DNA from 3 places in the Serratia sp. 25CWL12 genome. Region 3 is predicted to be linked to each of the others. Evidence: predicted binding sites of a transcription regulator. Region 3 holds the regulator's gene; each other region holds the start of a gene.
The links. The regulator PurR, encoded in region 3, represses purine synthesis genes. The targets are predictions, from matches to a motif close to CANGCAAACGTTTGCNTG.
Positions count from the first base shown of each region.

Region 1 (10,803 bases), 200 kb from region 3:
TATATATACGCCTGATATTGTTTGATTTTTTAAGAGTCCAGCAATTAACATACAGCAATATCCGTTACCCCCACTGCTGCAGGTTACAGCCAGACAGCTACAGGTCATTTTGTGATGCTGCCCGGTTGGTACAGTACGTCACAGCTTCATCTGCTTTCTCTGGTCTGGGTAGTATCTGGTAATCCGGCAATGTTGTGATACGGTAAACACTGTAGTCCTCCCAGAAAACAGGCTGTTCTTTCATAATGGCTAGCATTTTTTCCTCAAGGGAGCGTGCATGCGGAAATGAAAGCTCTATTGTCTGGGGATCTATGGCTATTTTCTGGCGCGTTTTTTCCAGCGTTGTCGTCAGGCGGTATCTTTCCGTACTAAAAGGGTCCTGTTCCCCGACTCTCTTCCGAGTGTAAGTTACATCAAACACCATGCGGTCACCTTCGTTCTCCAGTACTATCCCCGTCTGTAGGTCTTCAATGCGAATAGGTTCTGCCTGACCTATATGAATTTCAGTTAAACCTTTGCAGACAACCACTGTTCCAGGCTTCTGGCTGGCGTAGAGTTCCTGCATTTCACCGAGTGTTGCTGCGTATGAGTGCCCTGTGTTCATGCCGACCAGAATAGTTATCAAAATACCCGTTGTTATCCTGGTAACGTTAAATATCCCTGCATAGCCCCAACTCATACCCCAATTCCTTTAGTGATAGACCCCGTTATAAGAATCACTATTCCAGATGTATATACTGCGCGCAATTAATAAACGGAATCATGAGCACCCTCATTCCCCTGTAATTACACCGTTTGCAACTCGATGAGCCTAGTTGTAAAAGACCGAATACAGAAATTCGTGGGGATTTCGTGTATCGATGCTTTTTATCATTGTAAATCAATAGAATAAAAAAAGACCGAATACGAATCCTATATTCGGTCTAGGGAAAGGCTCTTGTGAAAGAGCCGTGCGCTAAAAGTTGGCATTATGCACGACTTGTTCAGCCATGCAGTGTAAGAGTAGCCCAGCCCCTCTGTTTTGCCAGCCAAATGCACGGTCATTGTTAATAACGGATAGAAATTAATGACATACAATGTGAGCAATTTGTAAACATTTATGACATTACTTAGCTAGCCGGTTGGTTAGCCCTCACACAACTGTTGAGCTCTTTGGCGGAAGGGTTCCACATTCATCTTTTGGCCCGGGTGATCACTGTCATCCAGCAAGATCGCCGCCAGGGGTTGGGCCCTTTGTTGGCCGGTTTTTACCTGTTCCTGCGCGACGTCATTAAGGGGATATTGCATTAGCGTGCTGTTATTGAGCACAAATAGCGCCCCACCCTTGCGGCATTGCAGCGTCACTTCTTCTTTGATAAACGCCCACTGTTTGCCGTACTCCAGTTTGCTGATATTCACCAGTTTATCTGCTGCCACTGCGCCCGTCGTGGTGATCAGCAGGGCAATACCCATAACTATAAATTTCATATCATGGCCTTAAATTGCAATTTGATTCGATTTTCCCGCAAGCGCTGCAAAGCTGCAAGTGATGTAGCGGGTTATACCGGAGAATAAGTCCCCAATAGACTCACCAGCCATAGCACCAAGGCCCCTAATATCAATTGCAACCAACAGCCTGTTACCAAGCCACTTTGTGCTAGTTTAGGTCTTGTGCGCATGGCAGGGACGATTACATAACGGTTTGCCAGTGCCACCAAGACCATTAATGCCACCAAGGCGATTTTTAATAACAGCAGGCCCTGATAGGCAGAATTCATCTCCCGCGGCCAATGGCCCAAGATAATCAGGCTATTGCTCACTCCGGTAATGATGACCAAAATCACCGCACCATGGCCCCAACGGGAAAATCGTATCAATGCGGTCACAACATTCTTATGCCACTGCGGTTGGGGAAGATAACGCAAACAGATCAACAAGGGGAGTAGGCAGCCAAACCAATAGCCTACGGCAAGCAAATGCACGGCATGGTTAATACGGTGCAACATGCCCAACGCACCGCTATGCATCACGGCATGCCCAACAAACGCCAGATTGAGCAGCAGCAATAGTGCGCATAGCATCAATGCCGGGCCACGTTTTGCTGCCTGTAGCAACAACGCCAATAGCGCCAAGAATGAAAACAGTAGCTGCCAGCACCAGGCTTTACCAAACGTAGTGCCTAATACAGCCCACCAAATAGTCGGGCGCCAAGTATCCCCCCAGCCGTCTCCCATCAAGCCTGCTTGCACTGCCAGCAACAATACTGCCGTAAAAGCGGAAACCCAGACAGCAATGCGCTGCAGTGGGTAGAAATGGCGGTTAACTAGGGGGGATGTGTGCTGTGGCGACAAAAACAGGGTGAACAGGCTGCAACCGAATATCAACATCACCGCTGCAAAGTGCAGAAAGCGACATAATACCAACAAGGTTGCCAGCGTCATTGATCAGTTTACTGTAAAGCTGTATTGGCCTTTAGTTTTATGACCATCAACAGAAACAATCTGCCAGTCAACGTGGTATTTCCCTGCCGTTAGTTCAGTTTCAAACGGTAGCTGTATCTGCTGGTTGTTATCAGGGGCCAGCACCAACTTGCCCGTTTTGACTAGCTGATTATCGGGGCCGCTTACTTTGACCTTACTAAAGTTAAGCTCGATACCTTCTGAAAAGTTCAGCGTAAGCACTTTCGGTGCCGGGCTTACGGTGCTGCCGGTCGCCGGGACCACCGTTTTCAAATGCGCATGAGCCAACAGAGGTTGAGAAAACAATCCGAGAGATAGCACAGCAATCGTGCCAAGCAGGCGAATTTTAGTGAACATTCCACACCCTTTTATTATTAGTTGCAGCATGCCGCATGCTGCAACATAAGTTCATTTAGCTATTACTCGTCGGTGCAAAAGCAGCCATTTTCTGCAGGTCTTTATCGATAAAGAACAATGAATTGCCACTGTTCCCCACCAAAGCCAACTTATCCAGTATGGATTTAAACAGTTTCTCTTCTTCATGCTGTTCCGCAACATACCATTGCAGGAAATTGAAGGTGGAGTAGTCATGACTGGTTATTGCCGCGTGAGCTAACTCATTAATTTTGCCGGTGATCAGTTGCTCATGTTGATAGGTTTTCTGGAAAACATCAGCCAGTGAATCGAATTCTACCGGTGGGGCGTCAATGCTTCCCAGCAAGGGTAAAGCACCGGTGTCATTCACGTAATCGAACAGACGATGCATATGTTGCATCTCTTCTTTTGCATGCTTTTTCAGGAAACCGGCAGATCCTTCATAGCCATTGTTGCTACACCAGGCACTCATTTGTAGGTAAAGGTTTGCTGAGTAAAACTCCAGGTTGAGTTGCTCATTTAACTTGCTGACCATATCTTGGGTTAACATAATGATTCCTTTTGATATTATTTGGGTGATAAGGATGGCTATCATGTTAAATCGTAGATAACACAACATACCTGATTATGAAAATGATTGCTATTTACAACGGCTACCCTAGGTCAAATCTGTGAAGTCGCTGGTAACAATGCAAACTCAGTTATGGCTGAGGGTAAAACTGCGCTTTGTGACTTGCCAAGTGCACTTGGGTAGATTACCTTCTGCCTGTTTTGATATTGCCAAATGAAGGAATACCATGAGTTACAATCTGGCTGAACTTTCCAAAGATGAGATGGATAAGGTCAACGTTGATCTGGCTGCATCCGGGGTCGCCTTCAAAGAGCGCTACAATATGCCGGTGATCCCAGAGATGATGGAGCGTGAGCAACCAGAACATCTGCGTGATTATTTCCGTCAACGTGTAGCGCACTATCGCGCCGAATCACATAAATTCTCTCGTCTGCCTTACGAACCCAAAGTGAAATAACCGCGCTAACCATAATGATGGCTTGCTGGCGGTTATTTGCCAGCAAAATGGTCGGTCGCCAGGATCACATGGTGCTGGATACCCGGTTCATTGGTGGAATGCCCTGCCCCTTCAACAATTTGCAGTTGCGCTTCCGGCCAAGCCTGCGCCAGATCCCAAGCGTTTTGTAACCGGCAGACCATATCGTAGCGCCCATGAATAATCACCGCAGGAATATGGCGGATCAGTGGGACATTTTTCAGTAACTGGTCATCACTGGTGAGAAATCCCTGATGGGTAAAGTAATGGTTTTCAATGCGGGCAAACGCCAAGGCAAACTCATCTTCACCAAAAGTAGCCGCCGTACTGCTGGGTAACAGTGTCACGGTTTCCCCCTCCCACAGGCTCCACAATTTGGCTGCTTCGAGCTGTATCTGGCGGTCCGATGAGGTCAAGCGCTGTCGGTAAGCCGCAATCACATCTTTACGCTCTTCCTCTGATAAGATAGACAATACCTGCGCCCATTTATCCGGGAAGATATGTGACGCACCATCCTGATAATACCAATTCAGTTCCTGTTGACGCAGGGTGAAAACACCGCGTAATACCATTTCACTGACCTGTTGCGGGTATGTTTGCGCATAAGCCAGGGCCAAGGTGGCACCCCAAGAGCCCCCCAACACCAGCCATTGGTCGATGCCCACCATTTGGCGCAATCTTTCTATATCGTCCACCAGGTGCCAAGTGGTGTTATTTTCCAGGCTGGCATGGGGCTTAGAACGGCCACAACCGCGCTGATCAAATAGCAACACGTTATAGCGTTGTGGATCAAATAGTTGCCGATGGCTGGGTGAAATGCCGCCACCGGGCCCACCATGAAGAAACAGTGCCGGTTTACCCTGTGGATTACCACTCAATTCCCAATAGATTCGGTGCCCATCACCCGTATCTAACCAACCGCTGTCATACGCTGCTAATGGTGGATATAAACCGCGCAATTGTTCCATGCTATTTCCATCTCGTGATATGTCTGCTTTTATCAAAACCGAAGTGGCGCAAAATATAACCACCACTTTGTTTTGAACATTTTGATAAAGTATAACCAGTGGATTAACAACACGTTGTATTTTTTATTTTTTTAATGCTTGCTTCTACTGGTGGTAAGGGGGTTAATGGCATAGCAACCCACCCAATCATAAGGTATTAGAGAGGCCATCATGAGTAAGGGATTGGATAGCAAGAAAAATGCGAAGAAAAAACCGGTGAAAACACCTGCCGAAAAACGTGCTGATAAACGTGCCAAAAAAGGGAGCCCATCGGGTGATCAATTCCTGATTCACCAGTAATCCCCCATCGAGTATTAACGCTTTATTAAGCTGAAGAGAAAATGTAGCCGTCGCCATTAAACAGCAGCCATTATTACTGCGGCATCAATGGCAACGGCTATCAGTATATCTATTCTGCTAACGAAATAATAAAGGCGTACTCCAACGCAATATCCTCGTAGGCTTTAAAGCGCCCAGACTTGCCGCCATGGCCAGCATCCATATCGGTGTACAGTAACAGTTGATGATCGTCGGTTTTTAATTCACGCAGTTTCGCCACCCATTTCACCGGTTCCCAATACTGCACTTGGGAATCATGCAACCCGGTGGTGATCAACATAGCGGGATAATCCTGGGCTTTAACCTGGTCATAAGGGCTATATTGCAACATTGTGTCGTAATAGGCCTTGTCGTTGGGGTTACCCCATTCATCGTATTCGCCGGTGGTTAATGGGATGGTGTCATCCAGCATGGTGGTCACCACATCCACAAACGGCACTTGGGCAACGACCCCGTTAAACAGTTGCGGTTCCTGGTTGACCACCGCCCCCATCAACAATCCCCCTGCACTGCCCCCCATGGCAAACACTTGCTTAGCATCGCCATATCCCCGTTCTACCAGGTTTTTGGTGACATCAATAAAATCGTTGAAGGTGTTTTTCTTGTTAAACAGTTTGCCATCTTCATACCAGCACTGGCCTAACTCCGCACCACCACGGATATGTGCCAACGCAAAGACAAAACCACGATCCAGCAAGCTTAAACGGCTGGCACTGAATGTCGGGTCGATACTGTAACCGTAAGAGCCGTAGCCATACACCAGCAACGGGTTTGCCCCATGGGTAAAACGATCAGCACGGTAAACCAATGATACCGGTACGGCTACCCCATCACGCACCGTCACCCACAGTCGCTCACTGCGGTAATCTTGCGCGGTGAAATTTTTCACTTCCTGCTGTTTTAACTGCTGCCGCTGACCACTATCCAAGTCCAACTGATAAATGGTGGTGGGTGTGGTCATAGAGGAATAACCATAACGTAGCAGCGCTGTTTCAGGATCGGGGTTGTACTCTAACCAAGTCATGTAAGCGGGATCGTCAAAGGTGATGGGTTTATCTTCACCACTGTGCCAATGGATTTGCCGCAACTGCGTTAACCCCGCCGTACGTTCCTCCACCACCAGCCAGTCGCGGAATAGACTGAACCCTTCAAGCATTACTTCAACACGTGGGGCAATCAGCGTCTGCCAGGTATCCTCTGCAGGAACATCGCTCTGATAAAGGCCAAAATTTTTGCCCTGTTTATTGGAGCGAATATAAAAATGGTGGTGGTAATGATCAACGGCATATTCATGATCTTTACGGCGAGCGACAAACATCTGCGGCGGCGCGTCGGCGCAATCGGCATCCAGCAACAAAACTTCTGAGGTGGTGGTGCTGTTGATGTAGATCAGGATATAACGTTCAGAGGTGGTTTTCCCTAGGCTGACGTCGAAGGTATCGTCCAACTCTTCATAGACCAGAACATCTTGCTGCGGATCCGTGCCGATAATATGGCGATAGACCTGATAAGAGCGCAGTGTTTGCCCATGGTTACGCACATAAAACACGCTGGTTGAATCATTGGCCCACTCAAAATTGCCTGCGGTATTCGCTAACACCTCTTCTGCCCAGCTAGCGTTACTCAGCAGTTTAAAGCGGATGTCGTATTGTCGCCGTGATAAAAAATCCTCCGCCACCGCCAGGCGTTGATTGTCCGGGCTGACTTCCAAGCCACCCAGGGTATAAAAATCGTGGCCTACCGCCCGCTGGTTGCCGTCTAACAAGGTCTCCCAGTGCTCGCTAGTGGCCTCTGGCTGACGCAGATAAACCGCATATTCATTGCCAGGCTCATAGCGGGTCTGGTAGCGGAAACCGCGTTTTACGTAGGGTACGGAGTGTTCCTGCTGCGGAATTCGCGCCACCATTTCTTGGTACAGCGTTTCACGCAGGGCTTGCTGCGGTTTTAGCTGTGCGGCGGTATAGGCGTTTTCAGCCTGCAGATAGTCCAAAACCTCAGCATCTTCCCGTTGGTCGTCACGTAACCAGTAATAATTATCCACGCGGGTGTCGCCATGGACCGTAATGGGGTAAGGCCGTTTTTGTGCTTTTGGTGGTGTTATCATTGTTTAATCATCCCGCATACTCTTCGCCAATCAAGCTACAGCGTTGTTGGCTGCTCTCATTCACCCTAGTCACATAGTTATCTATGCTCCTAGGGATTCATTCGATTGCCGCCTACCTGTAACTTGATTGTACTTGTGTATATAGCGCTTATCATGCCAACCCGGCGCCTATTTCAACAACCGCACTTTGCAGCTTTTACCTTTGATTTTCCCCTGCTGCAGTTGTTGTAACGCTTTGCGGGCACTGGCCTTGCGGATGGCCACATAAGCGTGCACCGGGAACAGGTCAATCTTGCCCACTTCTGCGGCAGTTAAACCGGCATCCCCAGTTAACGCGCCAAGAATATCACCCGGGCGGATTTTGGCTTTGCGCCCACCATCAATGCACAAGGTGACCATTTCCGCTTCAAGGGCCGCGTCAGCAGCACCCTTTAACTCTGACACCTGGCCCCAGGTGACCGCCATGGACAAAAACTCCTCAAGGGCATGCACTCGCACCATTTCCTGCGGGGTACACAGGCTAATCGCCTGGCCACTTAAGCCTGCCCGGCCAGTACGGCCAATACGGTGAACATGCACCTCGGGGTCAAATGACAGTTCGTAGTTAACCACCAGTTCCAGTTCTTTTATATCCAGACCACGGGCAGCCACATCCGTCGCTACCAATACCCGGCAACTGCGGTTGGCAAAACGCACCAACACTTGGTCTCTGTCGCGCTGCTCCAAGTCACCATGCAGTGCCAATGCATTGATATTATAGGCATCAAGCGCCTCGTAGACGCTCTGGCAATCCCGTTTGGTATTGCAGAACACCACGCAAGAGGCGGGTTGATAGTGGCGGATTACCGCAACCAAGTGTGCCAGCCGTTGGTCACGGGTGGTTTCGTAAAAACGTTGCTCAATGCTGGTGAGTTCCTCGCTCTCGTCCACCACTACGTCGAATGGCGTGCGTTGCACCCGGGCACTGATTCGCTCAATGCCTAACGGGTAAGTGGCAGAAAACAGCAGTGTTTGCCGTGACGCTGGGGTGTAGCTGATCACTTGATCAATTTCGTCGGCAAACCCCATATCCAGCATGCGGTCCGCTTCATCCAACACCAGCACCTGCATGGCATCCAGTATCAGGGTTTTCTTGCGCAAATGCTCCTGCACCCGCCCCGGTGTCCCCACCACAATATGCGGCGCGTGAACCAACGAATCCAACTGTGGCCCCAGCGGTTGGCCGCCGCACAAGGTCAATATTTTGATGTTCTGTGCAAAACGGGCCAGGCGGCGCAACTCTTTACTGACCTGGTCGGCCAACTCACGCGTCGGGCATAAGATCAGCGCCTGCGTCGCCACCAGCGGAATATTGATTTTATCCAGCACCCCAATACCAAATGCAGCCGTTTTACCGCTGCCCGTTTTGGCTTGGGCGCGTACATCCTGCCCTTGCAGGATGGCGGGCAAGGCTGCGGCCTGTACCGGCGTCATTTCGGCATACCCCAGTTCATTTAGGTTGGCTAACTGTTCGGCGGGTAATGGCAAGGAAGAAAAGGAAGCTGTGCTCACGGCAATAACTCTTATAGTCAGTGAAAAAGCGGCGCTGTGATGGTCAGCAGCGGTTCGAGTATTAATGATAACAGATTTAAGGTCATTTCCAGATTGATACCCTGGGTTATCTCTCCGTGACAGTGCAAAATCGCCAGTTGTGTGCTCAGACCAGGTTTGCAATCGTTTTCGTATATACTGACAGCGCTCCAACTCCCATTAATCCCAACAGAAAACCAGGTACCAAACTATGTTAACAATTGGAACTGCCCTGTGCCCTGCGGCCACCCGTGTGATGTTGCTCGGTTCTGGCGAGTTAGGCAAAGAGGTGGCCATTGAATGCCAACGTTTAGGATTGGAAGTAATCGCGGTTGATCGTTACCCCAACGCACCCGCAATGCATGTGGCACACCGCAGTCATGTTATTAATATGCTGGATGGAGAAGCATTGAAAGCGGTGATCGAGCAAGAGCGTCCCGATTACATCGTGCCCGAAATTGAAGCTATCGCCACCAATATGCTGGTTGAACTGGAACAGCTTGGCCATCGCGTGGTGCCCTGTGCCGAGGCCACTCGCCTCACCATGAACCGTGAAGGTATCCGTCGCTTGGCGGCCGAAACCCTTAACCTGCCAACCTCCAGCTACCGTTTTGCCAGTAATGAAGAAGAATTCCAGCAGGCGGTCTCGGAAATAGGTTACCCCTGCATCGTCAAACCCGTGATGAGCTCATCCGGCAAAGGGCAAACGCTGATTCGTGATCAACAACAATTGAGTGCAGCCTGGGAGTATGCGCAACAAGGCGGCCGCGCTGGTGGTGGGCGGGTGATTGTTGAAGGGCTGGTCACCTTTGATTTCGAAATCACCTTGTTGACCATTAATGCCATTGATGGCATCTACTTCTGCGCCCCCATTGGCCACCGTCAGGAAGAGGGGGACTACCGGGAATCTTGGCAACCTCAGCAAATGTCTCCACTGGCCTTGAGTCGTGCCCAAGCCATCGCCGAGAATATCGTGCGGGCCTTAGGTGGCTTTGGTCTGTTTGGCGTTGAGCTGTTTGTTTGTGGTGATGAGGTGATTTTTAGTGAGGTTTCCCCTCGCCCACATGATACCGGCATGGTCACGCTTATTTCGCAGGATCTTTCAGAGTTTGCACTGCACGTCCGAGCTTTCCTTGGCTTGCCGATTAACACCATCCGGCAGTTCGGGCCTTCAGCTTCGGCCGTAATTCTACCGGAGCTTAATAGCAATAATGTCCGTTTCACGGGTTTGAATCGCGCACTCAGCGGTTACAACCAGGTGCGATTATTCGGTAAGCCGGAAATCAACGGCACACGTCGCCTGGGGGTGGCACTGGCCACGGCACCTGAGATTGAACAAGCAATAGCCCTAGCGAAACAGGCAGCGGCGGAAATCAAAGTATTACCGTAAGTGGTGATCACTATCCCCTGGGCTTTGGTTTGAATAATGCGGGGATATTTGGGGGCGGGATACCGCCCCCAATGCCATTAAATCACGACCATTTAATCGTCGTCATGCTCCTCGCCAGTATCATCATCTTCTTCAAGATAGTCACTGACTGTTGGCTGATCCGGTTCATCATCAAACATATGGGTAACCCGGTCATCTTTATGGGCTTCGCGGATTTCTTGCGCCACGATGGCAATGGCTTCGCCACTGCTCATACCTTGCTCCATCAGGTCATGGATTCGTTCAGCCGCTTCTTGCTGCTGTTGGTGACTTAAAGATGGCATTCCTGCGAACATCTGCTGCTCCCCAGTAAAATATAGGTATGGATTATATACCCAAGTTGAGACAAGATGCAGTCCAACAGCCATTTGCCTGAATTTAGTTCTCAACCTTAACCCATAACACCGTTTCCACTAGCCAGATAAAGTGAATACCATGAGTGTCAGCACCCCTAATCTTAAATCGTTGCCCTATCACCGCGAAACGTTGCTAGCGC
Region 1 covers NZ_CM147698.1:2,230,906-2,241,708, forward strand. Annotated here, with positions in the region: gene ACX9GV_RS09765 (hypothetical protein) at 98-679, opposite strand; gene ACX9GV_RS09770 (YebY family protein) at 1,126-1,467, opposite strand; gene copD (copper homeostasis membrane protein CopD) at 1,539-2,420, opposite strand; gene copC (copper homeostasis periplasmic binding protein CopC) at 2,424-2,795, opposite strand; gene ftnA (non-heme ferritin) at 2,851-3,363, opposite strand; gene ACX9GV_RS09790 (DNA polymerase III subunit theta) at 3,611-3,841, shown strand; gene pip (prolyl aminopeptidase) at 3,874-4,827, opposite strand; gene ACX9GV_RS09800 (hypothetical protein) at 5,038-5,166, shown strand; gene ACX9GV_RS09805 (S9 family peptidase) at 5,276-7,309, opposite strand; gene dbpA (ATP-dependent RNA helicase DbpA) at 7,478-8,860, opposite strand; gene purT (formate-dependent phosphoribosylglycinamide formyltransferase) at 9,090-10,268, shown strand; gene ACX9GV_RS09820 (YoaH family protein) at 10,361-10,603, opposite strand; gene pabB (aminodeoxychorismate synthase component 1) at 10,743-10,803, shown strand, end outside.
Region 1: purT (formate-dependent phosphoribosylglycinamide formyltransferase) is a predicted target of PurR. The motif match lies at 9,016-9,033, and genes of this name have one in related genera.

Region 2 (10,803 bases), 740 kb from region 3:
TGGCGGAGTTCAATGAGATCTGTTGCCACGGTCCGTTGGATGAAGGGAAATTAAAACGATTGATTCACTTGGTGTATGATGTGCGCCGCGACGATGCGCCATTGCGCCAGGTTGCCGGGCTGCCCGGTGAATTTGACCGCCTGCGCAAGTATTACCCGGATCGACGGGAATGGTCATCACTGCGGGTACAGTGTGATGACAGTGCCAGTGCTGAACTGTTGCAGCGACTCGGTTTTTCTGTTCGCTAAACGGTGGCGCAAGGTGAAATCCCTGTCGCCATATAAATAGATACTCTGGAGAACATCCCATGTCTGATGGTTGGAACATAGCTCTGCTCGGTGCCACTGGTGCCGTTGGTGAGGCGTTACTGGAGTTGTTACAGGAGCGCCAGTTTCCGTTGGGTGAGCTGTTTCCTTTAGCTAGTGAGCGCAGTGCTGGTGCGACGGTTCGCGTTAACGGCAAATCCATACGGGTAGAGAATGCCGAAGGGTTTGACTGGTCGCAGGTGCAACTGGCTTTTTTTGCTGCTGGTTGCGAAGCGGCGGCTCGTTATGCTGATGAGGCGGCCAATATGGGCTGCCTGGTGATTGATACCAGTGGTTACTTTGCCTTGGAACCAGATGTTCCGTTAGTGGTACCCGGTGTCAACCCGCAGGTATTGGCGGATTATCGTAACCGCAATATCGTGGCGATAGCCGACAGCATGGTCAGCCAATTGCTGACCGCGATTAAACCACTGACCGAACAGGCGGGTCTTTCCCGTTTACAGGTAACGACGCTGATGTCAGCTTCATCACGCGGTAAACTGGCGGTGGATGAGCTGGCTGGGCAGAGTGCGCGCTTGCTTAATGGCATTCCTGCCGAACCCGGTATCTTTGCCAAGCAGTTGGCTTTCAACCTGTTACCTCTGATCAGTGATGAACAGGGGAGCGTGCGGGAAGAGCGTCTTATCGTTGACCAAGTGCGTAAAGTGTTGCAAGACGCCGGGTTGCCGATTTCCGTCAGTTGTGTGCAAACGTCGGTATTTTACGGTCATGCACAAGTGGTGCATGTGGAAACCTTGCGTCCGCTGACAGTTGAAGAGGCGCGCGGTGAACTAGAACAAGCCGATGATATTCAACTGAGTGAAGATGACGACTACCCGACGCAGGTGACGGAAGCTTCCGGGAGTGAGGTGTTAAGTATTGGCTGTCTGCGGCAGGATTATGGTATCCCGGAAATGCTGCAGTTTTGGTCAGTGGCCGATAATGTGCGCTTTGGTGGTGCCTTGATGGCTGTTGAAACCGCAGAACGCTTGTTGCAGGAGCAGATGTACTGATGTCTGCAGAGTCACCCATTCTCCCGCCAATGCTGAAAATTGCGCTGGGGGTTGAATATGATGGTAGTCGTTATTATGGTTGGCAGCGCCAGCAGGAAGTCACCAGCGTGCAGGCTTGCCTGGAGCAGGCGTTAAGTAAAGTGGCCGATGCGCCAATCAGCGTATTTTGCGCCGGGCGTACTGATGCCGGGGTGCATGCCACAGGGCAGGTGGTGCATTTTGAAACCACGGCGCGTCGTCAGGATGCTGCCTGGACAATGGGCGTCAATACGCATTTGCCGCCAGATATTGCGGTGCGTTGGGTTCAGGGGGTGAGCAGCGATTTTCATGCGCGTTTCAGTGCCACCGCGCGCCGCTATCGCTACATCATCTATAATCATCGCTACCGTCCGGCGATTATGCAGCAGGGGGTAACGCATTTTTATCACCCGCTGGATGCCGAACGGATGCATCGTGCCGCCCAGGCTTTATTGGGTGAGAATGACTTTACCTCATTCCGTGCGGTGCAATGCCAGTCACGCACGCCATGGCGCAATGTAAAACAGGTGAAGGTTTCGCGTTATGGTGGCTATATCCTGGTGGATATCAAAGCCAACGCATTTGTTCATCATATGGTGCGAAATATTGTTGGCAGCTTGTTGGAAGTGGGGTGTGGTAACCAGGAAGAGAGCTGGATAGCCGAACTGTTGGCGTTGAAAGATCGCAACCTGGCAGCCGCCACGGCACGGCCAGACGGTTTGTATCTGGTGGCGGTGGATTACCCAGAGCGTTTTGCGTTACCTCGCCCACCGTTGGGGCCGTTGTTTTTAGCTGACGATTAAACCGTCAGATAGTAGATAGATAAGTATTTAGTACTGGGTAGCGTTACCCGGTTAAAATGAGAGAGTTTATGGACGTTATCAAGTTTATCATTGATTTTATTCTGCATATTGATGTGCATTTAGCCGAGTTGGTGGCGCAATATGGCGTCTGGGTTTATGCCATTTTGTTTTTGATCCTGTTTTGTGAAACGGGATTGGTGGTTACCCCGTTCCTGCCAGGGGACTCACTGCTGTTTGTTGCCGGAGCTTTGGCGGCGTTACCATCTAATGATCTCAATGTTCATACCATGGTCGCTTTGATGGTGGTGGCAGCGGTGCTTGGCGATGCGGTGAACTATACCATTGGGCGTTTGTTCGGTGAAAAGCTGTTTACCAATCCCAATTCCAAAATTTTCCGCCGCAGTTATCTGGATAAAACTCACCAGTTTTATGAAAAATATGGTGGTAAAACCATTATCCTGGCACGGTTTGTTCCCATTGTGCGTACCTTCGCCCCCTTCGTGGCGGGGATGGGGCATATGAACTATCGCCATTTTGCCGCTTATAACGTGGTTGGCGCACTGGTTTGGGTATTGCTGTTTACTTATGCGGGCTACCTGTTCGGGGATTTACCGATAGTGCAAGAAAACTTGAAACTCTTGATTGTTGCCATCATTGTGGTTTCAATTCTGCCGGGTATTATTGAGATCTGGCGCCATAAACGTGCGGCAGCTCGGCAGCAAAAACAGTAAAAGTATCGGTTAACCCGTCAGTTAACGCAGTTTTTTGTCTACAGTATCGGGCCGATATGGTTTAATAAGCAGTATCTATGGTCTGTTTTTGTGAACCCGCCTATAGCCAGAGGTCTGGTGGTGGTTATCGCATAAACAGCGGGCTGGCATCTGCCTGGTTCAAACAGAAAGGTCATCAATGAGCTGGATTGAACGAATTCTTAACAAAAGTAATGTGACTCAAACCAATAAGGTGAGCATTCCTGAAGGGGTCTGGACCAAATGCGCTAGCTGTGGTCAGGTTCTTTATCGTGCTGAGTTGGAACGTAATCTCGAAGTGTGCCCCAAGTGTGATCACCATATGCGCATGTCTGCGCGTATGCGCTTGCATTCCTTGCTGGATCAAGGTAGCGAGGTTGAGGTGGCGAGCGAACTGGAGCCGAAAGACGTTCTCAAGTTCAGGGATTCTAAAAAATATAAAGATCGCCTGAGTGCGGCGCAAAAAGCGACGGGTGAAAAAGATGCGCTGGTGGTAATGAAGGGGACACTTTACGGTATGCCCATCGTCGCCGCTTCGTTTGAATTCGCCTTTATCGGTGGTTCGATGTCTTCCGTGGTGGGTGCCCGTTTTGTGCGTGCGGTTGAGCAAGCCTTGGAGGATAACTGCCCATTGATCTGCTTCTCTGCCAGTGGTGGCGCGCGTATGCAGGAAGCGTTGATGTCGCTGATGCAGATGGCCAAAACCAGTGCGGCGTTAGCCAAATTGCAGGAACGTGGTCTGCCCTATATTTCGGTGTTGACTGACCCGACCATGGGGGGCGTTTCCGCCAGTCTGGCGATGCTCGGGGATATCAATATCGCCGAGCCTAAAGCATTGATTGGTTTTGCCGGTCCGCGTGTTATTGAGCAGACAGTGCGTGAGAAACTGCCGCCAGGTTTCCAACGCAGTGAGTTCCTGATTGAAAAGGGCGCGATCGATATGATTGTTCGTCGACCAGAAATGCGCCGGACTCTGGCAAACATCATTTCTATGTTGACTAACCAACCCCTGCCAGATTTTGATGGTGTTGCTCCGCTAGCCGCAGAGGAAAACCAGGCCAACGCCTAAGGTATGTCAGACCCTGCGTGTCACCATTAGCGGGGTCGTCGTCACTTTATGGTTATACCCAAGTTCAATCAAGTTGCAGGTAGGCGGCAAAGGAGTGAGTCCCTAGGAGCATAGAAAACTATGTGACTAGGGTGAATGAGAGTAGCCAACAACCCTGCAGCTTGAATGGCGACGGGTATATCACGGAATGCCCTCTTGGATTGACTTAAGAGGCGCACCTGACGGATTTTGAACCTAAAGTCAGTGATAGGATGTATGCAAAACCACCAAGCTCCCCAAGCTACGGCACCCCTGAATACGTGGCTCTACTATCTGGAACATCTGCATAGCCAAGCGATAGAACTCGGTCTGGAGCGTGTACGGCACGTTGCCGCTCAACTCGATCTGCTTACGCCGGCTCCGACGGTGTTTACGGTGGCCGGCACCAACGGCAAAGGTACTACCTGCCGCACGTTGGAGGCCATTATGTTAGCCGCCGGGTTACGGGTAGGGGTTTATAGCTCCCCGCATCTGGTGCGCTATACCGAGCGGGTGCGTATCCAGGGGGAGGAACTCAGCGAAACGGAACACTGCCGTTCATTTGCCGCTATTGAGGCCGGTCGCGGTGAAACCTCGTTGACCTATTTCGAATTTGGTACCCTGTCGGCATTATACCTGTTTAAACAAGCTAGACTTGATGTCGTCATCCTCGAAGTGGGGCTCGGCGGGCGTCTTGACGCCACCAACATTGTTGATGCTGACGTGGCGGTAGTGACCAGTATTGCGCTGGACCATACTGACTGGTTGGGGTGCGATCGTGAAAGTATTGGCCGTGAAAAAGCGGGTATTTTCCGTGGTGGCAAACCTGCTGTGGTCGGTGAACCGGATATGCCTCACAGTATTGGGCAAGTGGCTGAGGAGCTGGGGGCCCGCTTGTATCGCAGTGGTGACAACTGGGTGTTCAGTGAACAAGGGGAGCGTTGGCAGTGGCAAGGGGAGGGCACCAGCCTGACTGAGTTGCCGATGCCTAATGTGCCCTTGGCCAATGCGGCAACCGCGTTGGCTGCGTTATACTACTCAACATTAGACATTGATGAGAAAGCCATTTTCAGTGGCTTACAGCAGGCTACGCTGCCTGGGCGTTTTCAAACTGTACAGCACAACCCACGGGTGATCCTGGACGTGGCTCATAACCCGCATGCTGCAAGCTATCTGGCGCGTCAACTGGCAAAATTGCCACGTAACGGTGGCAAGGTTCGTGCGGTGGTGGGGATGCTATCGGACAAAGATATCGCCGCTACGTTGGCTTGCCTGAGTGAAGTAGTGGATATATGGTACTGCGCATCGTTGGATGGCCCAAGAGGGGCAAGTGCAGAACAACTGGCACAATATTTAGTGCAGCCACAACAGTTTGATGATGTTGAAACTGCCTGGCGCCAGGCTATGCAGCAAGCAGATATTCAAGATATTGTGATCGTCTGCGGCTCATTTCATACGGTAGCACCGGTGATGGCAGCTATAGACGAGGGGCGGGGAGTGTGAGTGGCAAGTAAATTTCAGAATCGACTGATTGGCACGGTGATTTTGGTCGCCTTAGGGGTCATCATTCTGCCGGGTTTGCTGGATGGCAAAAAAAGGCATTATGAAGATGAGTTTGCCGCTATTCCCCTGGTACCCAAACCCGGTGACTCCCATGAAGCTGACATGATCCCGCCAGCGTCACAACCATTACCTTCTCACCCCCCTGAAGGGGCGGGGGCATTGGTTGAACAGCAGGCAGCGGTAGAAGCGGCAGCCCAACAGGCCGCCAGACAAAATACTCAGCAGCAGCAATCGGCACCAGTTGTGGTGCCTCCGGCAACCAGTCAACCGATTCAACCCCCGGCGCAGCAGGAAACCAAGCCAGCAGAGGTGAAACCCAAGCCAGTGGTTGAACCGAAACCGGAAGTGAAGCCTGAAACCAAACCGCAGCCTAAACCTGCAACCGAAGAAAAAGCACCGGTGGGGCAGGCCTATGTGGTGCAGTTAGGTGCGTTGAAAAATGCCGCCAAGGTCAATGAAATTGTCGCTTCATTACGTTTGTCTGGCTACCGGGCCTATACCGTGCCTTCGACACCGGTTCAAGGGGTGATTACCCGGATCTATGTGGGGCCTGATGCATCGAAGCAGAAATTGCAGTCATCTTTGGCTGAACTCAATGCCATTAGTGGGTTGAGTGGTCAGGTGAAGCCGTACAGTGTTCGTTGATGGGGCTGAACGGTTCTCTGTTGGCGGCAAACACGGAAGGTGAATGGTATGGCGTTCAGTTTTTTTACCGTTTTATATTTTTAATGTGGCGGGAAATCCGCTACGCAAACGTTTTCTTTTTCTGTTAGAATTCGCCGCGAATGAGATGCAAGGGCGATTCATCATTGGAATAGTTCATGGTCTGGATTGATTACGTCATTATAGCGTTGATTGGATTTTCGGCTTTGGTCAGCCTGGTCCGAGGTTTTGTACGCGAAGCATTGTCACTTGTGACATGGGGATGTGCGTTTTTTATAGCCAGCCATTTTTACCCTTACCTTGCAGCCTATTTCACTCGTTTAGAAGATGAACTGGTGCGGAATGGCGTTGCGATAGCCCTATTATTTATCGCAACGTTGATTGTGGGCGCTATTGTTAACAACGTGATCGGTACATTGGTTGATAAGACCGGGTTATCGGGTACTGATCGCGTGTTAGGTGTCTGTTTTGGCGCATTGCGTGGCGTATTGATTGTGGCGGCGCTCCTGTTTTTTCTGGATACCTTCACCACCTTGTCACAAAGTGCGGATTGGAAACAGTCGCAATTTATCCCCTATTTCAAGCCCATCATCACTTGGTTCTTTGACTATCTGCAAAGCACGTCGAGTTTATTACCCCCCTAGTTACCGGGGCGGTAACGGCTTAGAGGAAAAGACAACATGTGCGGTATTGTTGGTATCGCCGGTTTTATGCCGGTAAACCAGTCTATTTATGATGCGTTGACAGTGCTTCAGCACCGTGGGCAGGATGCCGCTGGCATCGTAACGATTGATGCCTATAACGGGTTTCGTCTGCGTAAGGCCAATGGCCTGGTGAAAGATGTGTTTGAAGCACGTCATATGCAGCGTTTGCAGGGTAACATGGGCATTGGCCATGTGCGCTATCCTACTGCAGGCAGCTCCAGTGCTTCAGAAGCCCAACCATTCTATGTCAACTCGCCATTCGGTATTACGCTGGCACACAACGGCAATCTGACGAATGCCCATGAACTGCGCCAGAAACTGCTTGAAACTGGCCGCCGTCATATCAATACGACCTCCGACTCGGAGATCCTACTGAATGTGTTAGCCACTGAGCTTGACCGTTTCCAGCACACCCCGCTGGAAGCTGATAATATTTTTACTGCCATTGCGGCAATGCACCAGCAATTACGCGGTGCCTATGCCTGTGTGGCGATGATTATCGGTCATGGCCTGGTGGCATTCCGTGATCCTAATGGTATTCGCCCGCTGGTGATTGGCAAGCGGACATTGGATGATGGGCGCTGTGAATATATGGTGGCATCCGAGAGCGTGGCGCTGGATACATTAGGTTTTGAGTTCTTGCGTGACATTGCACCTGGTGAAGCGGTCTATGTCAGTGATCAGGGGCAGCTTGCCACCCGCCAGTGTGCCGAAGATCCTAAAAACCACCCCTGTTTGTTTGAGTATGTCTATTTTGCCCGTCCAGACTCGTTTATGGACAAAATCTCGGTCTACAGTGCGCGAGTGCGCATGGGGCAGAAGTTGGGTAAAAAGATTGCCCGCGAATGGGAAGATCTGGACATTGATGTGGTGATCCCAATCCCGGAAACATCTTGCGATATTGCGCTGGAAATTGCCCATATTCTGGGAAAACCTTATCGCCAGGGATTTGTTAAAAACCGTTATGTGGGCCGTACTTTTATCATGCCGGGTCAGCAAGTGCGCCGCCAGTCGGTACGTCGCAAGCTGAACGCCAACCGTGCTGAGTTTCGTGACAAGAACGTGTTATTGGTGGATGACTCCATCGTGCGTGGCACGACCTCAGAGCAGATTGTCGAGATGGCCCGTGATGCGGGAGCCAAACGGGTTTATTTGGCCTCTGCGGCCCCGGAAATCCGTTTCCCCAATGTCTATGGTATTGATATGCCGAGCGCCTCAGAGCTGATTGCTCATGGGCGTGAAGTGGATGAAATCCGCAAGATGATTGGTGCCGATGGGTTAATTTTCCAGGATCTGACTGATTTGATCGACGCGGTTCGGGAAGAGAACCCAGATATCACTCAGTTTGAATGCTCGGTGTTTGACGGTATTTATGTCACCAAAGATGTCGACCAAGGCTATCTGGAGTATCTGGAGACATTGCGCAATGATGATGCCAAAGCGTTGCGCGGCCAAACCGAAGCGGAAAATCTGGAAATGCACAATGAAGGCTAACCGCTAATCGGGCTGCTATATTCCGGTTCATTCAAGTTGCAGCCTATATTGCTGCAGCTTGAATGGCGATGCGGGTCTAGCATAGAGTTCACTCACCATCCCTTCTGCTGGGGGGCTGCAAAGTCTACCCCAATTCAGCTATGCTAGCGGCCTATCTCCAGGCAGAGACTCGTGTTATGAAAAAACTCATTGTCGGAATTTCTGGTGCCAGTGGCGCCATCTATGGTGTGCGTTTGCTGCAAGTTTTGCGCAGTGTGGAAGGGGTTGAGACCCATTTGGTGATGAGTCAAGCGGCGCGCCAGACGTTAGCACTGGAGACCTCGTTAAATCTGCGTGATGTACAAGCGCTGGCGGATGTGGTCTATGATTCGCGCGATATTGCCGCCAGCATCTCTTCGGGTTCTTTCAAAACCATGGGCATGGTGATCCTGCCTTGCTCAATCAAAACATTATCTGGCATCGTCAACAGCTATACGGATGGGTTATTGACCCGTGCTGCTGATGTGGTGCTGAAAGAACGGCGGCCTTTGGTCCTCTGCGTGCGTGAAACCCCCCTGCATCTTGGCCATCTGCGTTTAATGACTCAGGCAGCGGAGTTGGGGGCGGTGATTATGCCACCGGTGCCTGCCTTCTATCATCGCCCACAAACCCTTGACGATATTATCGATCAAACCGTGAACCGGGTTATCGACCAGTTTGATATTGAATTGCCGCAAGACCTGTTTACGCGCTGGCAAGGCGTTAATTAACAAATTTACAATTAAATCTATACATTTTTGCAGCGTTGCACTGATTTAGTGCCACCTATGCACCATAATAGTTCTGCTGCACCATGCTTTCATACGGGTGTTTACCCAAGGTGAGAAGGGCTAGACTCAAATAACGGTCTATTTCACCAACTGGGTCCTGTAAGATTCACGCCAGCGAATGGAATAGGTGCAGAGTCAATGGCTTATCGTGTTCTGTAACAAGAAATGGCATGATTGCTGCATCCTTGGTACCGGAAGAAGGTCACCTCTGTGTGGACATCGGAAAAATCTAATCGAGGAATATTATGAAAAATCTTGTTAAGGCTCTTCCCTTAGTGTTACTGCTGGGGGCGATGGGTAGTGCTTTGGCTGCTTTGCCCACGACAATAAAAATTGGTACTGACCCAACTTATGCTCCTTTTGAATCCAAAAATGCACAGGGTGAATTGGTGGGTTTTGATATCGATTTGGCCAAAGAGATGTGCAAACGGGCGAATATCCAGTGCACTTTTGTCGAGAGCGATTTTGATGCGCTTATCCCTTCACTGAAAGCGAAAAAAATTGACGCAATTCTCTCCTCACTCTCCATTACTGAAAAGCGCCAACAGGAAATCGCCTTTACCGACAAATTATTTGCCGCTAATTCACGCCTGATCGCACCGAAAGGTTCAACGATTTTACCCACCATAGAAGCACTGCAAGGCAAAAGTGTGGGGGTGTTACAAGGAACCACACAAGAGGCTTATGCTAACGCTTTTTGGCAGCCTAAAGGCATCACGGTGGTCCCTTATCAGAACCAGGATTTAGCCTATGCGGATTTAGCTTCCGGGCGTATTGATGCGGCGTTTCAGGATGAGGTGGCGGGGAGTTATGGCTTCCTTCAACAACCTATGGGTAAGGATTATGCCTTTGCGGGTGAGTCAGTCAAAGATGACAAATACTTTGGTGTCGGTACTGGTATGGGGCTACGCAAGGATGCAACTGAGTTGAAAGCAGCATTGGATAAGGCTTTTGCTGAAATGCGCCAAGATGGCACTTACGATAAATTGGCCAAGAAGTACTTTGATTTTGATATCTATGGTGGTTAATTCTCGTCCTGTCGCATGTTGAAGCCACTGGGTGAGCTTCAATAGGCTGGCATGATCTCGGGAACCGCCGACAAGCTGTGGCGGTTCTATACTCGTCATACTTCAAGCTGCTTGGGTGTTGGCTACGTCAGTTCGCACCAGTCACATAGTGGCCTATGCTCCTGGCGACTCTCGGACTTGCCGCCTACAAGCAATTCGAATTATTTAGAGTATAAGTCAATCAAAACAGGATAAAAGAAATGCTACAAGGCTATCCTCTATTGATCTTCGAGGGGGCTCTGGTGACACTGGAGCTGGCCCTCAGTTCCGTTCTGTTGGCGGTGGCGATCGGCTTGTTCGGTGCTGGCGGTAAGCTTTCGTCCAACCCTATCATCTCAACAATATTCGGTGCCTATACCACGCTGATCCGCGGAGTCCCTGACTTGGTGCTGATGCTGCTGATCTTTTATGGCTTGCAGATTGCCTTGAATAGCGTGACGGAGTCACTGGGTTTTACGCAGATCGATATAGACCCTTTAAGTGCCGGTATTATCACCTTGGGGTTTATCTACGGTGCCTATTTTACGG
Region 2 covers NZ_CM147698.1:1,288,412-1,299,214, forward strand. Annotated here, with positions in the region: gene pdxB (4-phosphoerythronate dehydrogenase PdxB) at 1-248, shown strand, start outside; gene ACX9GV_RS05615 (aspartate-semialdehyde dehydrogenase) at 308-1,318, shown strand; gene truA (tRNA pseudouridine(38-40) synthase TruA) at 1,318-2,139, shown strand; gene ACX9GV_RS05625 (DedA family protein) at 2,208-2,870, shown strand; gene accD (acetyl-CoA carboxylase, carboxyltransferase subunit beta) at 3,049-3,957, shown strand; gene folC (bifunctional tetrahydrofolate synthase/dihydrofolate synthase) at 4,213-5,478, shown strand; gene dedD (cell division protein DedD) at 5,479-6,183, shown strand; gene cvpA (colicin V production protein) at 6,360-6,845, shown strand; gene purF (amidophosphoribosyltransferase) at 6,882-8,399, shown strand; gene ACX9GV_RS05655 (UbiX family flavin prenyltransferase) at 8,576-9,148, shown strand; gene ACX9GV_RS05660 (lysine/arginine/ornithine ABC transporter substrate-binding protein) at 9,454-10,236, shown strand; gene hisQ (histidine ABC transporter permease HisQ) at 10,476-10,803, shown strand, end outside.
Region 2: cvpA (colicin V production protein) is a predicted target of PurR. The motif match lies at 6,285-6,302, and genes of this name have one in related genera.

Region 3 (10,803 bases):
GGATATTGCGGGTGGCAAATTTATTGCCAAGGCACGTTTTCTGGCGGAAGCGGGCTGGCGAACCCTATTGGGTAGCAAAGAGCGTGATGAGGAAAATGAAGGGGCACCATTGCCAGTGGTGGCTAAAGGGGATGAGTTGCTGTGTGAACGCGGTGAAGTGGTTGAACGGCAGACGCAACCCCCCAGACCGTTCACTGATGCCAGTTTGCTTTCTGCCATGACGGGGATTGCTCGTTTTGTGCAAGATAAAGCGCTGAAAAAAATATTGCGAGAGACCGATGGCTTGGGCACCGAGGCAACGCGGGCAGGGATCATCGAGCTGTTATTTAAGCGTGCGTTTCTTTACAAGAAAGGGCGCTATATTCATTCAAGCCCCACCGGGCGTGCCTTGATCCACTCATTACCGGATATGGCAGCGCGTCCTGATATGACGGCCCAATGGGAAGCAACACTCACCCAAATCAGTGAAAAATCCTGCCGTTATCAGGATTTTATGCAACCGCTGGAAGCCACCTTGCAGGAATTGATCTATCAGGCCAAGCAGAGCCGCGCCAGTGTCGCGTTTCGTGGCTTGCCGAGCTCGCCACCGACAGAGGGTAAAAAACAGAAAAAAAGCCCCCGCAAAGTGGCAAAAAAAGCGGAGTAAATCGCCAGCGAATAGCGCTACTGATTTGATGGTGTGCATCTCCGATTTATTCAGATGCCGCCATACTCTATCGCTTGATTGAACAGGCGCTAGAAACAGGATTTTTTTGCTTCAGTAGTTTGGTTTTCACTGCTAACTGGGGCAAACTGCTTACAGCACATTGAGTTCAGAAAAGAGGCCAACATGTTTACCGGTATCGTACAGGGCACCGCAGCGCTGGTTGCCATTGATGAAAAACCTAATTTTCGCACCCATACAATTGAAATGCCCGCTGAACTGTTGCCAGGGCTCGAGCTAGGCGCTTCGGTGGCGCATAATGGTTGTTGCTTGACGGTAACCGCCATTAACGGTAACCAAGTGACGTTTGATTTGATCAAAGAAACGTTACGCTTGACCAATCTTGGTGATCTCAAACTTGGCGTTAAGGTTAACGTCGAAAGGGCGGCCAAATTCAATGATGAGATTGGTGGTCACCTAATGTCCGGGCATATTATTTGCACCGCTGAAGTTGCCAAGATTTTCACCTCGGAAAATAACCGTCAAGTATGGTTACGGATGCCAACACATGATTTGATGAAATATGTGCTGCATAAAGGCTATATCGGCATTGATGGTATTAGCCTGACCATTGGTGAGGTGGTTAATAACCGCTTTTGCGTACACTTAATCCCGGAAACCCTTGAGCGTACCACGTTGGGCAAGCGACGCCTTGGCGATAAAGTGAATATCGAGATCGACCCGCAGACCCAGGCCGTGGTTGATACCGTTGAGCGGGTACTTGCCAGCCGCGAAGCCGCTATGGCTGTAGCAGCGAATACAGTAGCCCAGTAAAAGCCTAAGAGTGATTAAAGCAGCCCTGGTTTGGCCGGGCTGCGACTATTCGACCTACAAAGTGTTTGGTGCCTTTGACACTAAACACTTGCCGCCATAGCTTATCGCGCTCGGCAAAAGTCATATCATCATGAGACTGAGTCTGCACTTTCTTGTTGTAAACGCCGCTGTTTTTCATTGACGCCATAAAGTTGGATCGCATAGCCCAAAGCGACCAAAAATACCGTAGTGAGCATGATGGTGACGGTTGCTACCAACGGTTGGCTAATAAATGCCGAGACCAGCAAACTGGAAACAAAACATAGCCCCAATTGGATGGTATTTTGCAATGCGGCGGCTTTACCACTGCTTTCAGGGAACGGCATGAGCGCATTACTGACCAGAATAGGGTAGCTGGCACCGTTAACTAAGGCCATAAAGCAGAATGGGATCAGCAGAGTGGTTAACGTCGGTTCCGTTAATGTTGCCAGTAAATATAAAGCCAAGATACTGAAGCCATAGGCGAGCAGCAGCCAAGGCAACAAGAGATTACCGGAAATACGACTCAAGGCACTGCGGCAACTGTATCCACCCAGCAAAAAAGCCAGAGTCTGTGGAACATAGCTCAGGCCAATATCATTTGGGCTATACCCCATATCACCAAGAATAAATGGTGAGCCAGTCAGCCAAGCAAAAAAGCTGGCGGAACAGGCAGCAAAAATCATCACGTTGCCGCTAAATCGCGGGGATTTTAAAATCTGATAGAAACTGCTGCCGGGTTGTTTGTCAGTAGAGGGTACCAACCGGCTGTGATCGTTCAGTAATAGGGTAGGAATAAGCAATAATAATGTGATGGAAAGTAATACAATAAAGATGGCGCGCCAGCCCATATGATTAAGTAACCAGGCACCGCAGAGTGGTGCTAATGCAGGGGAGAGGGCGACCAGCGGCATGATAGCGGCAAAAACACGGTTGACCTTACCGTCGCGGTAGCGATCCACCACGATGGCTTGCCAGGTGACTGCTGCAGAACAGACCCCAATGGCTTGAAGAAAGCGCAGTGACCACAGTTGGACTGCGTTTTCCACCCATAACATACCCAGGCAACCGAAGGCGAATAGCACTAGGCCAACCAAGAGCACCGGTTTACGCCCCAGGCGATCTGACAAGGGCCCCCACAGCAGTTGAGCAAAGGCAAACCCGGCCAGGAAAATACTCAAACTGGCACTGATGGCCCCAGGGGAAATCTGCAACTCCTGTTGCATAGCACCAAATGCCGGCAGATACATGTCGGTAGCCAGGTACCCCAACATGCTTAGGCCAGCAAGATAAAACATAAATCCAAAATTTCGCATGGTATTTCTCGTTAAAATTATGTTACGCAGATTTTTTTAGCGGCGGCAAGTGTATACGGCTGGATCTCTAGTTGTGAAACGGTATTATTTGCAAGGTGCTATTAAAAAATTTGAAGGCAGAATATCACTATGTGGTCTGAATACTCGTTAGATGTCGTTGATGCGGTAGCACGTACCGGGAGTTTCAGCGCAGCAGCACAGGAATTACATCGTGTTCCTTCGGCGGTGAGCTATACCGTGCGGCAACTGGAACAATGGTTGGCGGTCCCTCTCTTTGTGCGCCATCACCGTAATGTGGAATTAACACCTGCGGGCTCACTGTTTATTAAAGAGGCGCGAGTTGTTATCAAAAAAATGCTTGATGCGCGTCGACAGTGCCAGCAGGTTGCTAATGGTTGGCGTGGTCAGTTAAGAATTGCGGTTGATTTGATTGTAAAGCCACAGCGTAGCCGCCAGCTATTACTGGATTTTTATCACCATTTTCCTGATATGGAATTGGTGCTGCAGCCAGAGGTGTTTAATGGAGTATGGGATGCCTTGGTTGATGGCCGTGTGGATATGGCTATCGGTGCGACACGCGCTGTGCCCGTAGGGGGGGGTTATGCATTCCGTGATATGGGCTTTATCAATTGGCTTTGTGTGGTCAGCGCCAGTCATCCTTTGGCGGCGATGAAAGGCCCCCTCAGTGATGAGCAATTACGCGCTTACCCTTCGCTGGTGTTAGAGGATACATCACGTAATTTACCCAAACGGGTAACTTGGTCGCTGGATAACCAACGGCGCTTAATGGTGCCTGATTGGGTTTCTGCGGTAGATTGCCTTTGTAGTGGCTTGTGTGTGGGGATGGCGCCAGCCCACCGGGTATTACCGTTGGTACAAAGCGGAGAGTTGGTGGAGTTACAACTGCGTGAACCCTTTCCCCCGAGTGCTTGTTGCCTTACCTGGCAGCAAAAAGCGCAGTCACCCGCCATGTCTTGGTTACTCAACTATCTGGGTGACAGTGAAACGCTTAATCAGGAATGGCTGAGCGAGAAGTCGCCGGAAAGTCTGCTGCTTCCCGGCGTGAGCGATTAACGACGGTAATCGATAAAAGGACCATCGGCGACAGAACGGCGTTCGATCAGGGTTGGGTGAATTTCGATTACTTTGGATTGTTCACGTTTGCTGGTAATACGGTCCAGCAAGATGGTGAAGGCCATTTCACCCAAGCGTTCTTTAGGTTGATGGATAGTGGTCAGTGCCGGGGTAAAGTAGCGAGCATTACGCACATTGTCATACCCGATCACCGAAATATCTTGTGGTACGCGCAACCCCAGTTCATCAGCAGCACAGATGGCACCCATCGCCATAATATCACCGCCACAGAAAACGGCGGTTGGGTGTTGCTTTTGCGACAGGATCTCATGCATGGCTTGGTAACCAGAGTCCGGCTCGAAATCACCTTGAACGATCCACTCTTCACGGATGTCGATATGTGCTTCCTGCAGCGCTTTGAGGAATCCCTGATGACGTCCACCGCCGGTATTACGCGAAAGTTGGCCAGGAATCGCGCCGATATCCCGGTGCCCACGTTCGATAAGATAACGGCCAGCCAGGTAACCGCCCGCAAAAGCATTATCAATAATGGTATCAGTAAAATCCTTGCGTGCGCTGCCCCAATCCATAACCACCATAGGGATATTGCGGTAATCTTCCAGCATTTCCAGTAAAGGCTCTGGATATTCGGAGCACATTACTAGCAGGCCATCAACGCGTTTTTGCGCCAGCATCGACAGATAGGCTCGTTGCTTATCCAAATCGTTGTGAGAGTTGCATAAGATCAAGGTATAGCCTTGGCTATAGCAACTGTTTTCTACTGCCTCGATCACTTCGGCAAAGTAGGGCGACTCGCTGGAGGTCGCCAGCAAACCCACCGATTTGGTATGATTAACCTTCAGACTGCGGGCCACTGCACTGGGCGAATAATGTAGCTCCTTAATCGCAGCCCAAACGGCTACCTTAGTCTCTTCGGCGACGAAACGCGTTTTATTAATAACGTGTGAAACGGTCGTTGTGGAAACGCCCGCGCGCTTGGCTACATCTTTAATCGTTGCCATGTAAAAAATGACTCCTAAACCTACATGTCCATTATGCAGGTATGATGTTAATCGTTTGCCTACCTGTCTAGATAACCGTACCTGATGTCGCTTCACGTTAAGCATCTGGCTTGTGGGCACGATGCGGAACGCTGACACGCCGTGAACCCGTCCGTGGGGGCTCGTATCGCGCATCCATGCGCTCAACGCTCAGCTAACCTGCATCATACCCACCTGGAGGCATAGCTATTTAGATAAGCGAAAACTGAGTTTTTAGTACTGAATTCGTCAGTCGCTTAAACAGGAGGGCATTACACCGGTATGCGGTTATGAATGGGCGATTTTGTCGTATATTGCAGCAAAGTGGAAGAGCTAATCATGTATTTAACATCAAGTTTATTCGAGCCATAACGGATACGCCGTCATTTAGATTGTAATGGGGGCATAGACTACTGGGATAACAAGAGATAAGTCACGAACTGTGGGAAAAATGATTTGCTGTATTGGCTGCGTCGCTTATGCTTGAGTAACCACATACCTGAGTTTATTCCGGTTGCAATGAGTAGTCGCAATGAGCAGTAACAATAAATAGTCATAACGGGGCAAATCAGTAAGCACCCCCCGGTTACTGAGGCAGCTACGTCACGACAGGGCAACCAGGAACCATACCACTTACAGTACGACGAAGATCATAGAGAGGGAGACGTTTATGGATACCAATTTGAAGATGTCATTGTTTACTACCTGTTGTGCATTGGTAATGATTGTGGCGTTCGGCCTTATTGCCGCATTGAATTAGTTTATACCCAAGTTCAATCAAGATGCCGCTAGGCGGCAAGCAAGTGAATCCCTAGGAGCATAGGCCACTATGTGACTAGGGTGAGTGCGCGTAGCCAACACCGCAGCAGTTTGATTGGCGACGGGTATATTCAGGTTGCTGGGCGGTCAGCAACCGCAATGTTAATGACGAGTACAATAAATTAAGGCGCGGAAAAATTCCGCGCCTTAATTTATTGGTAACAGCTTTATGAGTAACAGCTCGATAGGTCACTGTTCTCTGAGCAATTGCCGGCGATTAAGCCAGGTTTTCTGCTACAAATGCCCAGTTGACCAATGCCCAGAAGTTTTCCAGGTATTTAGGGCGTGCATTACGATAGTCGATATAATAAGCATGTTCCCAAACGTCAACCGTCAATAACGGCTTGTCAGCGCCAGTCAGTGGGGTTGCTGCATTGGAAGTACTGACGATTGCCAGTGAACCATCAGCTTTTTTCACCAGCCAGGTCCAGCCGGAGCCGAAGTTCTTTATTGCGGCATCGGTGAATTGATCTTTAAATGCAGCGAAAGAACCGAAAGATTTGTTGATGGCTTCAGCAACAGCACCCGTTGGCTCATTGCCGCCTTGTGGTGACAGGCAGTGCCAATAGAAGGTGTGGTTCCATACCTGTGCGGCGTTGTTGAAGATACCAGCGGTGGAAGTTTTGACGATCTCTTCCAGGGTTTTGTCTTCGAACTCGGTACCTTTCACTAAGTTATTCAGGTTAACCACATAGGTGTTATGGTGTTTACCATAGTGGTATTCCAGAGTTTCAGCGGAAATATGAGGCTCAAGCGCATTTTTTTCATACGGTAGTGCAGGTAATTGAAACGGCATTGCTTTCTCCTTTTTATATACAGAGTTCTCTCTCGTTAGCGCCAGTCAGAGCCGCGGAGAGAGGAAACACAGAATTGTTATAGATATTTCATAGTTGTTAATCTTATCAACTTTCCGAGTGAATAAAAGATCCAATGTGTACTAATTGAGTAACTAACTAAATAACAAGAGAAAAAAAGGAGAGGCTGAGTTTAACTACTCAGCCAGCGAAGGTGGATTAGCGGATGTTTTTAGGTGTAACCACCCGGCGAGCACCAATATAGTGGTTTTGCCAGTAGTCATTATTCAACTGAGTGATTTGGATCTCTTCACCCGTGCGTGGCGACTGGATAAACTTACCGTTACCGATATAGACGCCAACATGATCCGCAGTGCCGCGATTATTGATACGGAAAAACACCAGATCACCTGTTTCCAATTCACTACGTTTGACAGGGGCGGCATCACGTAAGTGGAACATTTCGTTAGCAGTCCGCGGCATTTTGATCTTGACGACGTCTTTGTAGGCGTAATAGATCAAACCACTGCAATCGAACCCTGTACCTGGTGATGAGCCTCCCCACTTATAAGGTTTACCCATTTGTCCCATCAGCTTACTGACGGCGGTTTGCTTGGCACGCTGAAAACGTTTTTTGTGCTCAGGGCTAAGTTTTAGTGTTTTTTCCTGTGTCAGCAATTTTGCCGTAGCCTTACCGGCTTCACGATGACGGCCATATCCCTTTGTTTTTCCTTTTTTGCTGGGGGTCACTTTAGTACCGGCGATTTTCCGGGTGCTAGTTTTTGACTTCAGGCTGCTGGTTTTCTTGCTGGTCTTCACTGCAGAGGATGACGCTTTTACTGCTTTTGGTGGAGAGGAGAGCTTTGCTTTTTTGCTGGTTTTATCGGCTTTCTTTTTCTTACCAACATTTGGCTGAGCTTGCTTAACGTGGTTTTTGCGTTGCTCAGCAGAAACATCAGCCCGCGGCGCAGCATGGGCGAGGTTAAAGAACAGTTGTGTGAATAGCAGCATTAAAAATGTTGTAATTAACCGCATGTCTATATTACCAACCTTGGCTCAAACAGAAAATGTATAAATAATGTACTTGCTAAATCCGAGTACAATAATCCCGAAGTTAACCATATAACGTGCTATTGATCTCATAAATAATGATTTATTTTGTGAGAAAACATTAATGACTTTTTATCAGGTCAAAAAATAGCACATTGAAAGAACAAACTGCGTTCAGCAGTAGCATTGAAAATTATTATTCATTAATCACAGATCGTCAAAAAATATTTACCATAGGGATAAGTCTCACCGCCTTGGCTTAACATTAGGGCGGGCATAAATGCTATTTAACCTTCATCGCACTGTGTCAAATCAATCAAATCACTTAAGTATAGGGCGGAGGAGGGAGCATACCCATGCAAAAGATAGTGTTTTCTTGGTCTGTTGCTACCGCTACAATATCCGTATGATGTATTTGTCGCCATGGTATAGCTTGAGGAAGCAATAATGAGCACGATTGAAAAAATTCAGCAGCAAATCTCCACTAATCCCATTCTATTGTATATGAAAGGCTCGCCGAAATTACCCAGTTGTGGTTTTTCTGCTCAGGCTGTGCAGGCACTTTCCGCTTGTGGTGAACGCTTTGCCTATGTGGATATTCTGCAAAACCCGGATATTCGTGCAGAGTTGCCTAAGTATGCTAACTGGCCAACATTCCCACAATTATGGGTAGACGGTGAATTGATTGGTGGTTGCGATATCATTGTTGAGATGTATCAGCGTGGTGAACTGCAACCATTAATCAAACAAACGGCTGAAAAATACAAAGATCAGCAAGAGATACAGCCGTAACAGTGAGCAGATATTAAGTGGTAATCATTCCCTGCCTGAGTGTAAAGGCAGGGAACAAACCTGCTCTGAGCTTAAGATTTTTCCGTCAGGTCCCCGGTAATTGGCCAGCCGCCCAGGCGTTTCCAGCGGTTAACCAATTCGCAGAATAGCAGGGCGGTTTGCTCGGTATCATACAACGCCGAGTGTGCCTGACTGCTATCAAACGCGATACCCGCAGTAATACAGGCTTTAGCGAGAACCGTTTGCCCTAATACCAACCCACTTAATGCGGCGGTATCAAAGGTGGCAAACGGGTGGAATGGGTTACGTTTCAGGCTGGCACGTTCCGCTGCCGCCATCAGAAAGCTGTGATCAAAGTTGGCATTATGGGCGACGATAATTGCGCGATTACACCCTTGGTCTTTAATGCCTTTACGTACCGCTTTAAAAATCGCGTGTAACGCATCATATTCGCTCACTGCCCCACGCAGCGGGTTATGTGGGTCAATGCCATTAAAAGCCAGCGCCTCCGGTTGCAGGTTGGCACCTTCAAACGGTTCTATATGAAAATGTAGCGCTTCATCTTGTTGTAACCAACCGTGCTCATCCATTTTCAAGGTGACGGCGGCAATCTCCAGCAGCGCATCGCTCTTGGCGTTAAATCCGGCAGTTTCTACATCAATAACAACGGGATAAAATCCACGAAAACGGCCACTGAGGGCATTAAGATCATTTTTTTCGGTCATCGGTTTCTTATCTTGATCGAATACAGCGCGCATTATGCCAAATTTATGCCCTTAATGCAGCGCAGAGAGCAGATATATACCCAAGTTCAATGGTGTTGCAGGACAAAACGCAGTGCGTTTTGAACAGCGCTTGCGCTGGCCCGCAGGGTGAACCTCATGGATGAGGCTCATAACTCCCTGGGAACATAGATAACTATGTGACTAGGGCGAACGCGTGTAGTCAACACCCTGCAGTTTCATTGGTGACGGGTATAAACAAGGGCGCGCTAAAGCGCCCTAAACGTCGATTAGCCTAGACCATGACCCACATACTTTTTTTCGATCAGTTCAATTTTGTAACCGTCGGGATCTTCAACGAAGGCAATCACCGTGGTGCCCCCTTTTACTGGGCCCGCTTCACGAGTGATTTTACCTCCCGATTGGCGAATAATGTCGCAGGTAGCAGCCACATCATCAACGCCCAGTGCCAGATGACCAAAGGCGGAACCCATGTCATAGCTATCGACTCCCCAGTTATAAGTGAGCTCGATTACTGAGCCATCCTTTTCATCGGTATAGCCAACAAACGCCAGTGAGTATTTATATTCGGCATTTTCGCTGGTGCGCAGCAAACGCATGCCCAATACTTTGGTATAAAAATCAATAGAGCGTTGCAGATCACCAACGCGTATCATGGTATGAAGTAGGCGCATAATTCCCTCTGAGTAGATAGGCCGTAGTGAACGGCAATGTATTGAAGCGGAGAACAGTATAGCGTTGTCCTATAAGACAACTCAACGAGACGACCACAGCAATAATCAGTGTTACGGTGTCACAAAAAAGAAATTGCTGCTGGCTTACTTATTGCTATGACGGTCAATTTCCCTGGCCCCGAGTCATAGGACTGGGTAATCGGTATAACCTTCGGCACCACCGCCATAAAAGGTAGCAGGTTGCGGTTCGTTCAGTGGGGCTCGTTGCTTAAAACGTTCCACTAGATCCGGGTTTGAGATATAGCTGCGGCCAAAAGCGACAGCATCGACCAAACCTTGCTCAATCATTACTTCAGCTTTTTCTGCCGTGTAACCACCCGATCCGATAATCACCCCACTGAAACGGGCACGGATGGCATCACGGAAAGCAACCGAGAAGGGTTTGCCACCCGCCCAATCAGGCTCGGAAATATGCAGGTAGGCAATGCGACGCTTGTTCAACTCTTCAATTAGATAGAGCGCGGCTTCTTCTTGATCGTCCCCATTATCCAGACCGTTGAATGGGCCCAGTGGTGAAATGCGAATACCGACATGGTCAGCACCGATCTCTGCGATGGTGGCATCAAGCACTGCCAGCGTCAGGCGGGTACGATTTTCAATCGTGCCGCCATATTGGTCCGTGCGCTGGTTAGCCTCGGGGGACATAAACTGATGTAATAAATAACCGTGTGCCGCATGCAGCTCAATATAGTCAAAACCGGCGTCAAGCGCATTGGCCGCTGCCTGACGAAACTCATTGACTATCTGTGGGATTTCAGACGGTTCTAGCGCCCGTGGAGTCGAAGTCGGTATACGTGTCAAGGCACCGGTTTCATCACGAACCGTAGTGCGGGTTTCAGCATTAATCGCCGAAGGGGCCACAGGGGCTTGGTGGTTGGGCTGCAAGCTATTATGGGAAATACGCCCCACATGCCATAACTGTACGGCAATATGGCCCTGTTTTTCA
Region 3 covers NZ_CM147698.1:2,029,484-2,040,286, reverse strand. Annotated here, with positions in the region: gene ACX9GV_RS08890 (DNA topoisomerase III) at 1-646, shown strand, start outside; gene ACX9GV_RS08885 (riboflavin synthase subunit alpha) at 830-1,477, shown strand; gene punC (purine nucleoside transporter PunC) at 1,606-2,811, opposite strand; gene punR (DNA-binding transcriptional activator PunR) at 2,941-3,885, shown strand; gene purR (HTH-type transcriptional repressor PurR) at 3,882-4,907, opposite strand; gene cydH (cytochrome bd-I oxidase subunit CydH) at 5,596-5,685, shown strand; gene sodB (superoxide dismutase [Fe]) at 5,962-6,540, opposite strand; gene ACX9GV_RS08855 (C40 family peptidase) at 6,758-7,573, opposite strand; gene ACX9GV_RS08850 (Grx4 family monothiol glutaredoxin) at 8,033-8,380, shown strand; gene rnt (ribonuclease T) at 8,452-9,138, opposite strand; gene gloA (lactoylglutathione lyase) at 9,393-9,797, opposite strand; gene nemA (N-ethylmaleimide reductase) at 9,981-10,803, opposite strand, start outside.